2 regions of the Yersinia enterocolitica subsp. enterocolitica genome follow, and region 2 is predicted to be linked to the other one. Evidence: predicted binding sites of a transcription regulator. Region 2 holds the regulator's gene; the other holds the start of a gene.

Region 1 (4,439 bases), 2.5 Mb from region 2:
GGCTAAATCTTCCCCCATATGCATGGCATTGAGAGGGCGTGCCAATAGTAAGGCAATCACACTGCCGAGAAGAATAGCGGGCGCGACTGCCGCCACTACCGACATATCACGGATATCCAGCGAGCCTGCTTGCCAGAAGCGAACCCGGTCGTAGACCTGTGGATGTGTCAATGAGATGCCGGTCGAGATCCCGAGTAATACTGCCCCGATAGCCACGCCAGAGAGTGTTAGACGCAAAGGGTTCACCCGCCCGCCGCCCTGAGTTCCTACCCAATACACCACCAGTGTGGTGATCATCGCGCCGATAAAGGCCGAAAGCATATAGCCGTGAATAGCATGAACGCCAAAAATAGTAATACCTATCACTACGGCAAAACTGGCCCCAGCATTGACCCCCAAAATTCCCGGATCAGCTAGTGGGTTACGAGTCAGTGCTTGAATGACGGCACCCGATAACCCCAAGGCGGCACCGGCGAGCACACCAATCAAGGTGCGGGGTAGGCGGGACTCCAGAATTAAAATGCTGTCAGCATTGCTGTGTTCGCCCAGTAAACTTTGCCAGACCACTGAAAATGGGATGGCTTTGGCGCCGAGCATCAAGCTGGCGGCCATCACTAGCATCAATATAACAATGCTGGTTAGTAGCCAAAGCCCACGGCGAGGTGGAGTGCATTTACCGAGATCAGGGGCAGGTTTGAGCCGCTTTGCTGAAAATTGGTTTGGGGGATCAGTCGCTGGCATTGTCACTCTTTTTAACAAATGCTGATTGTTTATAAATAGTTATAGTTTTGATTATCATTATTATTTTCTAATATATGTTAACACGACTTATTATGAGAATGCATGGGTAAAACCCCATGCTAAGTAAGATTAATATCAGACTGCTGACAAACCTCAAAAACCCGATCTTGCAAGGTGAAGGCAGGTTGAAGAGTAAAGCGTCCGTGCCACGGATGGCGGGGCTGGAGCCTACAAGGACGCTTGTTTTAACAAAAGAAGTACGGCGGCTTTACGATCTACCTGTTTTCACCGTGACTGGCACTTTGTCATTAACCTCATTAATATTCTCTTTATCGTCCCGCTTTAAAGTGATTAAGACTTAGCCTTAAACATTTCCTCAAGCCGCGCTAACAATTTACTCGCACTGTAGTAATCCAACCGGAAGGTATCATAGCCTGCGGCATACACCCGATTGTGTTCAATTGCGGGGGTATGAGCTAAAAACTTATTACTTTTCAATGCATCAATTGCCGGTTGATCGCCGGAGAACAGTAAAATAGTCTCGCCATTCAGGCCCTCGGCCAGCTTCTCTCCACCCAGTTGAATAATATCTTTGCGGTGACCCATACTGGTATTGCCTTTCACTGCATCAGGAACCTGAGCCAGAGTGAAGCCCAATTCCTGTAACAATTTTCCCTGCGCTGAATTTTCAGTCCACAAATTGGCGGTACTGTCTGCCGCTTGATAGACAAAGGCTGAGGTTGGTTGTGGTGGCAGCGTAATGTTCTGCTTTACCTCATTGAGTCGATGAGTGAATGTTGCAATGACTTGCTGCGCATCGGCCTCATGCCCTGTCGCCTGGCCAAGCAAAACCGCCAGCTCTTGCCAACTCTTATCATCATAATTAATCACCAATGTTGGGGCGATAACCGACAACTGCTCATACAACTTCAACGCCGAATCTCCGCCAGTGGCAGAAATAATAATTAAATCTGGATTCATTCCCGCGACAGCTTCCGCATTCGGCTCTGTCTGGTATATCGGCACCAGTTTTTTAGCTTGGGCAACCTCTGACCATTGGGTAAAGAAACCTTGGTTATCAGCCACTGTGGTATCAGGCACGGTCGCACCACTGGCAATGACTGGAGCATTGATAGCCAGCAAGGTTCCGGTGATAGTGATGCTGGTGGAGACAATCCGCTTTGGCTGCTGGGTCAGTGTCACCGGGCCTTTCGCCGTTTCTACGGTGCGAGTCCATGTTGTTGCGTTTTGGCTACTTGATGAGGGGGCTTGCTCACTGGTGGTGTCGTCGGCGGGTTTACAGCCGGACAAGCAGAAAATAAGGCTTAAAAGGCCCAGTCCCGGCAATATCGAACGCCATGATTTATGCTGAGTGTATTTGATATAAAAGGACATAATGGCATTTTCTCTTTCTATTTTAACTCCCCTCATCTGGGGGATATACAAACAAGCGTTACCAATAATATTTTTTGAATTTATTGGGAATGTGAATTCTTAGTCATAATTTACCATTCTCGGAAGAGAATGATAGTCATTATTATTCATACCATCGCGGGTATTGAAGTGGCAGCCTTGGTGCAATACCACCCTCTTCAAGCAGGGCAGCTAATTTGCTGCTTTCGACCCGACCTCCTACTTCCTCTGTGTTACTTTTCGTGAATCTGCACAAATTAAAATTTTATTAAAATCAAAGCATTGTGATTTCCCATATCATCATGTGTTAATTATTGTGATTTCAATCGCATTCACTGGCTAACTTATCCCTTAGATTTAACTTTAATAAACATTAAATAACTAAAATTAACATTTTATGTGCAACGCCAGCAGTTGTAGTTGACAGGACTATGGCTGATCTCTGTTCCCTGCGAATAATTAAAATATGAGGCTCTACTATGTCTGAATCATCAACCGAACCTTTAGTGATACCGAAGGTGTTGCCAGCGGAGAATCATGCCTACCGCAAAGCGGCATGGCATATTTTACCGTTACTGATGTTGTGCTATGTCGTGGCTTATCTGGATCGGGTGAATGTTGGCTTTGCCAAGTTGCAAATGGCCGATGACTTACAATTCTTTGATGCGGTGTACGGTTTTGGTGCCGGTATCTTCTTTATTGCTTACTTCTTTTTAGAAATTCCCAGCAACCTGATGTTGCATCGTGTTGGAGCGCGGTTGTGGATTGCGCGCATCATGATCACCTGGGGCATTATCTCGGCGGGAATGGCTTTTGTTACCACGCCGATGTCATTTTATGTGATGCGTTGTTTATTGGGGATAGCTGAGGCTGGCTTCTATCCGGGGGTGATCCTTTATATTTCATATTGGTTCCCGACTAACCGTCGTGGCCGCATGTATGCCTTATTCGCCACCGCAGTTCCATTATCTGGGGTGATAGGTGCGCCGCTATCTGGCTGGATAATGGATGCCTTTAATGGTTTCCACGGCTTTGCTGGTTGGCAATGGATGTTTATTCTGGAAGGTATTCCCTCGGTACTCATTGGTATTTTGGTGATTTTTAAACTGACGGACAGGATCGGGCATGCCAAATGGTTAACCGATGAAGAGAAAAAAATCCTCCAGACCAATATCGATAATGACACTCAGCATCATGTCCACAGCAGCCTAAAAGAGATTTTCCTACAACCCCGAGTCTGGTTGCTTACCCTTATTTATTTCTGCCTGATTGCTGGTTTTTACACCATTGGTTTCTGGCTGCCGACACTCATTAAAGACAGCGGCGTTACAGATATTTTGTCTATCGGTTTACTGAGTGCGATTCCTTATGCGGCAGCAGCAGTGACGATGGTCGTGGTCTCACGTAGTGCCGACCGCTTGCGGGAACGGCGCTGGCACCTGGCTTTAACCGCGACATTGGGCGGGATTGGGATGATTATCTCCGCCAGCTTCAGTGACAACATCATCATCGCTATGGTGGGATTAACCATTGGGGCGATGGGGGCATTGAGCACTTTGCCACTGTTTTGGAGCTTACCGACGGCATTCCTTGGGGGCACTGCCGCTGCCGCAGGTATTGCGTTGATTAACTCTTGGGGCAATCTGGCGGGTTTCGCCGCACCTTATATGATGGGCTACCTAAAAGATCTGACTCAAAGTACCACCATCGGCATGTTGATTATTTCCACCATGCTATTCATTGGGGCGGGGTTAGTCTTTTTAGTTCCAGCCAAAACAGTTAATCGCTAACCGCGCAGATAAAAAAGGATATGACGATGAACATAATGGTAACAGGTGCTGCCGGCTTTCTGGGGCGTCGATTAATTGAACGTTTATTAACACTGGATTATCTGACGGATAGCCAGGGTAATCAGCGCAGTATTAACAAAATTATGGCTTGTGATGTGGTGCCGCTGAGTGCGATTACCGATGAGCGAGTGCAGGTTTTCTGTGGTGATATTGCTGATTCGCAATGGTTGGCGAGTATTTTTGACCGGCAGGTTGACACTGTTTTCCACCTGGCGGCGGTCGTTTCCAGTCAGGCGGAAGAAGAATTTGATCTGGGAATGCGCATCAATTTTGATGCCACCCGCGGCTTACTGCAACGGGCGCGCCAGCTAGGGCACTGTCCTAAAGTCATTATTACCAGTTCAGTGGCTGTATTTGGTGGTGAGTTACCGGCAGTAGTGCCCGATGAGCAGGTCTGGGCGCCGCAAAGTTCCTATGGAACACAAAAAGCCTTGA
Region 2 (4,439 bases):
ACCGCGAAACCGCGACCTTGTTCACCTGCTCTGGCCGCTTCAACGGCAGCATTCAGTGCCAGAATATTAGTCTGGAAAGCGATACTGTTAATCACTGTTGTAATTTCAGCTATCTTACGTGAACTGGCTGAAATCTCATCCATGGTATGAACCACATCAGCCACCAGCGCCCCGCCTTTTTTGGCGGTAATAGAAGCATTAGCTGCCAATTGGCTGGCATGATGCGCATTATCTGCGTTATGTTTCACCGTTGCCGTCAACTGCTCCATACTGGCGGCCGTCTCTTCCAATGCGGCGGCCTGCTGCTCAGTTCGCGATGATAAATCTGTATTACCGGCTGAAATTTCTGCCGCCCCGTGATAAATCCCATCAGTGCTACTGCGGATAGCTTTTACCGTATTGGCCAAACTGGCTTGCACATCACGTAGCAGCGGAAACAATTTGCCAACGCAATTACGACCAAAATCGGTAATGGGCTGGCCCAGCTGGCCGGAAGCAATCACGCGAAAATGTGCACGAATATCATCCAATGGGCGAACCAGGTTAGCCAACAGGTAGCGATCGGTTGCCAGTAAAATCACTAATCCGGCCACTAAAGCAGAAATTAATGTCATGCTGCTCACTTTTGTCAGGTGAGCAAACTGCTCTTTAGCCACCCCGATAGCCTTGGATGCAGCTTGATTAAAATTCTCCGCAACAGAGCCATATTGCCGGCTCAGCGCTGGCACTGTCTTTTTAGCTAAATCCTGATAGGCCGCGCTATTGTTCGCCATTGCCGCCTGATACAGCGGAGTGACACCTTGATCAATTAATCCGCTCCACCCATCAATCACCCCATTTACCAATGTAGGATCAATCTGTGCATGGTCAATGGCTTTAAACTGCGCCAACTTCTGTTTCAGATTTTCAAGTGCTGCATTGGATGATTTGAGTTCCTTATCTGCATCCGCAATATTGCCGCTCTGACGGTAATCGACTGAGCGGGCAAGACGTGTCACCATCCGAAAATATTGATCCGTCCCCTGATTGACCAAATTCATGTTTTCAACCAACACACTATTAGCATTAGAGGATTGAGTCAGTTGATTCAGCGATAGCAACGTATAACCAGATACACCGCCCCATAGCAGGCAAAATGCCCCAAGCACCCAAAGTAACGCGGCTCTGATAGAAATATTTCTTAAAAACTGCATGTTTGTTCTCCTTCACTGCAAATTGCAACCATTCGGTTACACCGCTGTTATCGGCAATGAGGTTATAAGGTTGAGCCACTCACAAAAATTTAATATCGCATAATCTTGATATCGGCCGGACGAGGTTTTCTGGCACTATATGGCCCTATACATGTGTTATATTATTGGGCCAAACGCTCAGTAATTTGCATAACAATTTGAATTTAAAAGGTATTAAGTTATATGGCAACTGTAGGCATTTTCTTTGGCAGCGATACTGGCAATACCGAAAACATTGCCAAGATGATCCAAAAGCAACTGGGTAAAGATGTTGCTGAGGTTCACGACATTGCCAAAAGCACTAAAGAAGATTTAGAAGGCTTTGATATTCTGCTCATCGGCATCCCAACCTGGTATTACGGTGAAGCTCAATGTGATTGGGATGATTTCTTCCCGACACTGGAAGAAATTGATTTCAACGGCAAATTGGTGGCTATATTTGGCTGTGGCGATCAGGAAGATTATGCAGAATATTTCTGTGATGCGATGGGAACCGTGCGCGATATCATCGAACCACGCGGTGCTGCTATCGTCGGTCACTGGCCAACCGCTGGCTACCACTTTGAAGCGTCTAAAGGCTTGGCGGATGACGATCACTTTATTGGTTTAGCCATTGATGAAGATCGTCAGCCAGAATTGACAAATGAGCGCGTTGAAGCTTGGGTAAAACAGATCAGCGAAGAACTGAATCTGGCCGAAATTACCGGTTAATTTGTCATGTCGGAAACGCGGGGATGAAATTTAATATTGCCACGCGTTTCCGTTGCTTCTATCCCTCTGGTTATACTCTGTTAAGCCACCCACAAATCCGCACTTTCATCCGTGCAAAATGAAAATAAACTGCTACAAATTTGTAACCTTATACTTTGCAGTCATATACTTAAATTATGCAACAATCCCATTCATCAATACATTGCATGATTAATCGGGCAAAGTGTGCAATTATATCTTTGTTAACAACCACGGTTTTCATTTGGGGCTAGCAGTTCTATAATGAGACGCAATTGAGAATATTGCGCCACGGATGTCATAGGCTGAACAGCCTTAATTTGAATCGATAGTAACAGGACTGAATCCGCATGACTGACAACAACAAAGCCTTAAAAAACGCAGGCCTTAAAGTAACACTGCCACGGCTTAAAATTCTGGAAGTGTTGCAAGATCCGGTGTGCCATCACGTCAGCGCGGAAGATCTTTATAAAAAGCTGATCGATATCGGTGAAGAAATTGGTTTAGCAACGGTTTACCGTGTACTGAACCAGTTTGATGATGCCGGTATTGTTACCCGCCATAATTTCGAAGGCGGCAAATCAGTCTTTGAGCTGACGCAGCAACATCATCACGATCATCTGATTTGCCTGGATTGCGGCAAAGTGATCGAATTTAGTAATGAATCCATTGAATCGCTTCAACGTGAAATTGCTAAACAACATGGTATCAAGCTGACCAATCACAGTCTGTATCTGTACGGCCACTGTGAAAGCGGCGATTGCCGTGAAAATGAATCTGCGCACGATAAAAGATAATGTCGTTTTATCGCGTTGACTTATAAAGATTTTAAGCGCTGCTGAAATAAATAATCCGCAAGATGGCCGCCTTTCCCGCTCAGTTACCCAAGTGCAACTCGGTTGGGAGTCAGGTGGTCATTCTTATTTATACCCTTCACCCTTGAAGCCGCTGGGTTGTTAGTTATTCTAATTCCCCCTAATCACTGACGTAGGTGATTTATTCGCTTGCCACCCCACTTATCTGCAATTCCAATGACTTTGGGTATACACCCTATTGCTACCTCCATAAATTTAAAACAAAAAAAACCCCGGACTTGCCGGGGGAAAACCATCAACTCAACTTCACTTAATAGTGTTTACCTAAACCTCAGCAAACAGGAGTTAACATCAGACACAGCACTTTGACAGCAATAATCAAACCTTAACCGGCTCCGCACGACTACTACGTTTACCATCCGGGCTGGTGGAACGAATCAATACGTCGCCACTGACTTTCGGTTGTGCTTTGGCATCATACTGCTGCCATTGTTTTCCGCCATCAGTGGAATACTCGATAATCAGACCCGGTAAGGAGATATTAGCTTCCAATTCCCCGCCAACAACTCGCGCCCCTGGAACTGGCAAGCGATAAGCCACTCCGGCTTTATCCAGTTTCGCCAATTCACGTTGGCCCATAATATTGGCAAAACGCTGCCAATCGGAACTCAACGCCTTGGTGTCAACCCTATGCGTTACGCCACCTTGGTACTCACGACCGGCTTTATAATCCTGCTCCCAAGACGCACGATGCCAGGCACGTTCGGCCAGTGGTAATACTCGAGGGAAAATCATGTATTCCATTTGTTCATCAGTTCGTACTGTTTCATTCCATGATTGAACGGAAATACCGTGCACACCCGGCCAAGGTTTATCACTTTTAGCACTGAAATGATTACCGTCACGGTCGACCGATGTTTCCGCGTTTTGTGGCATATTATCCGGCGCGAAACTAAAGACTTTGGCTTCGTCGCTGAAGCGAGTCGCCCAGTAATAACCGCGCTCATTTGGGTTAACTTCATATGGCATGTCGAAATAGACATAATCCGGATTCGACGCGACCACTTCATAGCCTTTATTGGCCCAATCATTGATTGAGTCAGCGCCGCCCCAATAGAGAGTATCCCAGAAGTTAACGCCAACACGTTTAGTGGCAAAGTCTTTCGACGACTTGGCATCTTTAAGGCCATCTTGCCAGGCTTGCATTTTCTCAATGCCATGGGCATTCACCAACTTGCTGACTTCAATCGCAAAGTGGCTGGAAAGATGCTCAACATCCTGAATTTTGCCTTGCTTGACCATATCCTGACAAACTTGCGATTTAGCCCACGGCTTATCTTCCACACTTTTATCAATAATGCCCTTGCCCGGCTCAATGGTGCCATTTTTATCCTGGAACCCTGCCCCCAGACGGATGTTCTTCGCCTCATCACCACCAAAATGCCAGGTGGTCAATGGCATACCGGCTTCTTTGTGCATCTGCGCCATTTCGCCGATCACTTTGTCGACAAAACGTTTAGACGAATCCAGACATGGGTTGAGATAACTTTTGCGTTCATAGAACTGAACAGAAGTCGTGTTGGAATCATCTGTCGGGTCAACCAGGCGGAACTCGTTGGCTTCTTTTTCCTTACCCTGCTTCATCAAATTGTTGTAACGAGCT

What was found. Region 2 encodes Fur, which represses iron uptake genes when iron is present. Its sites were predicted from a motif close to ATAATAATGAGAACNACTATCAA; they were not measured.
Region 1: fepB (Fe2+-enterobactin ABC transporter substrate-binding protein) is a predicted target of Fur. The motif match lies at 2,260-2,282, and genes of this name have one in related genera.

What each region holds. Positions count from the first base shown of each region.
Region 1 is NZ_LR590469.1:2,613,425-2,617,863, reverse strand. Features, by position in the region: gene fepD (Fe(3+)-siderophore ABC transporter permease) at 1-741, opposite strand, end outside; gene fepB (Fe2+-enterobactin ABC transporter substrate-binding protein) at 1,093-2,136, opposite strand; gene FGL26_RS12485 (MFS transporter) at 2,634-3,944, shown strand; gene denD (D-erythronate dehydrogenase) at 3,971-4,439, shown strand, end outside.
Region 2 is NZ_LR590469.1:121,073-125,511, reverse strand. Features, by position in the region: gene FGL26_RS00620 (methyl-accepting chemotaxis protein) at 1-1,193, opposite strand, end outside; gene fldA (flavodoxin FldA) at 1,416-1,943, shown strand; gene fur (ferric iron uptake transcriptional regulator) at 2,312-2,758, shown strand; gene FGL26_RS00605 (beta-N-acetylhexosaminidase) at 3,155-4,439, opposite strand, start outside.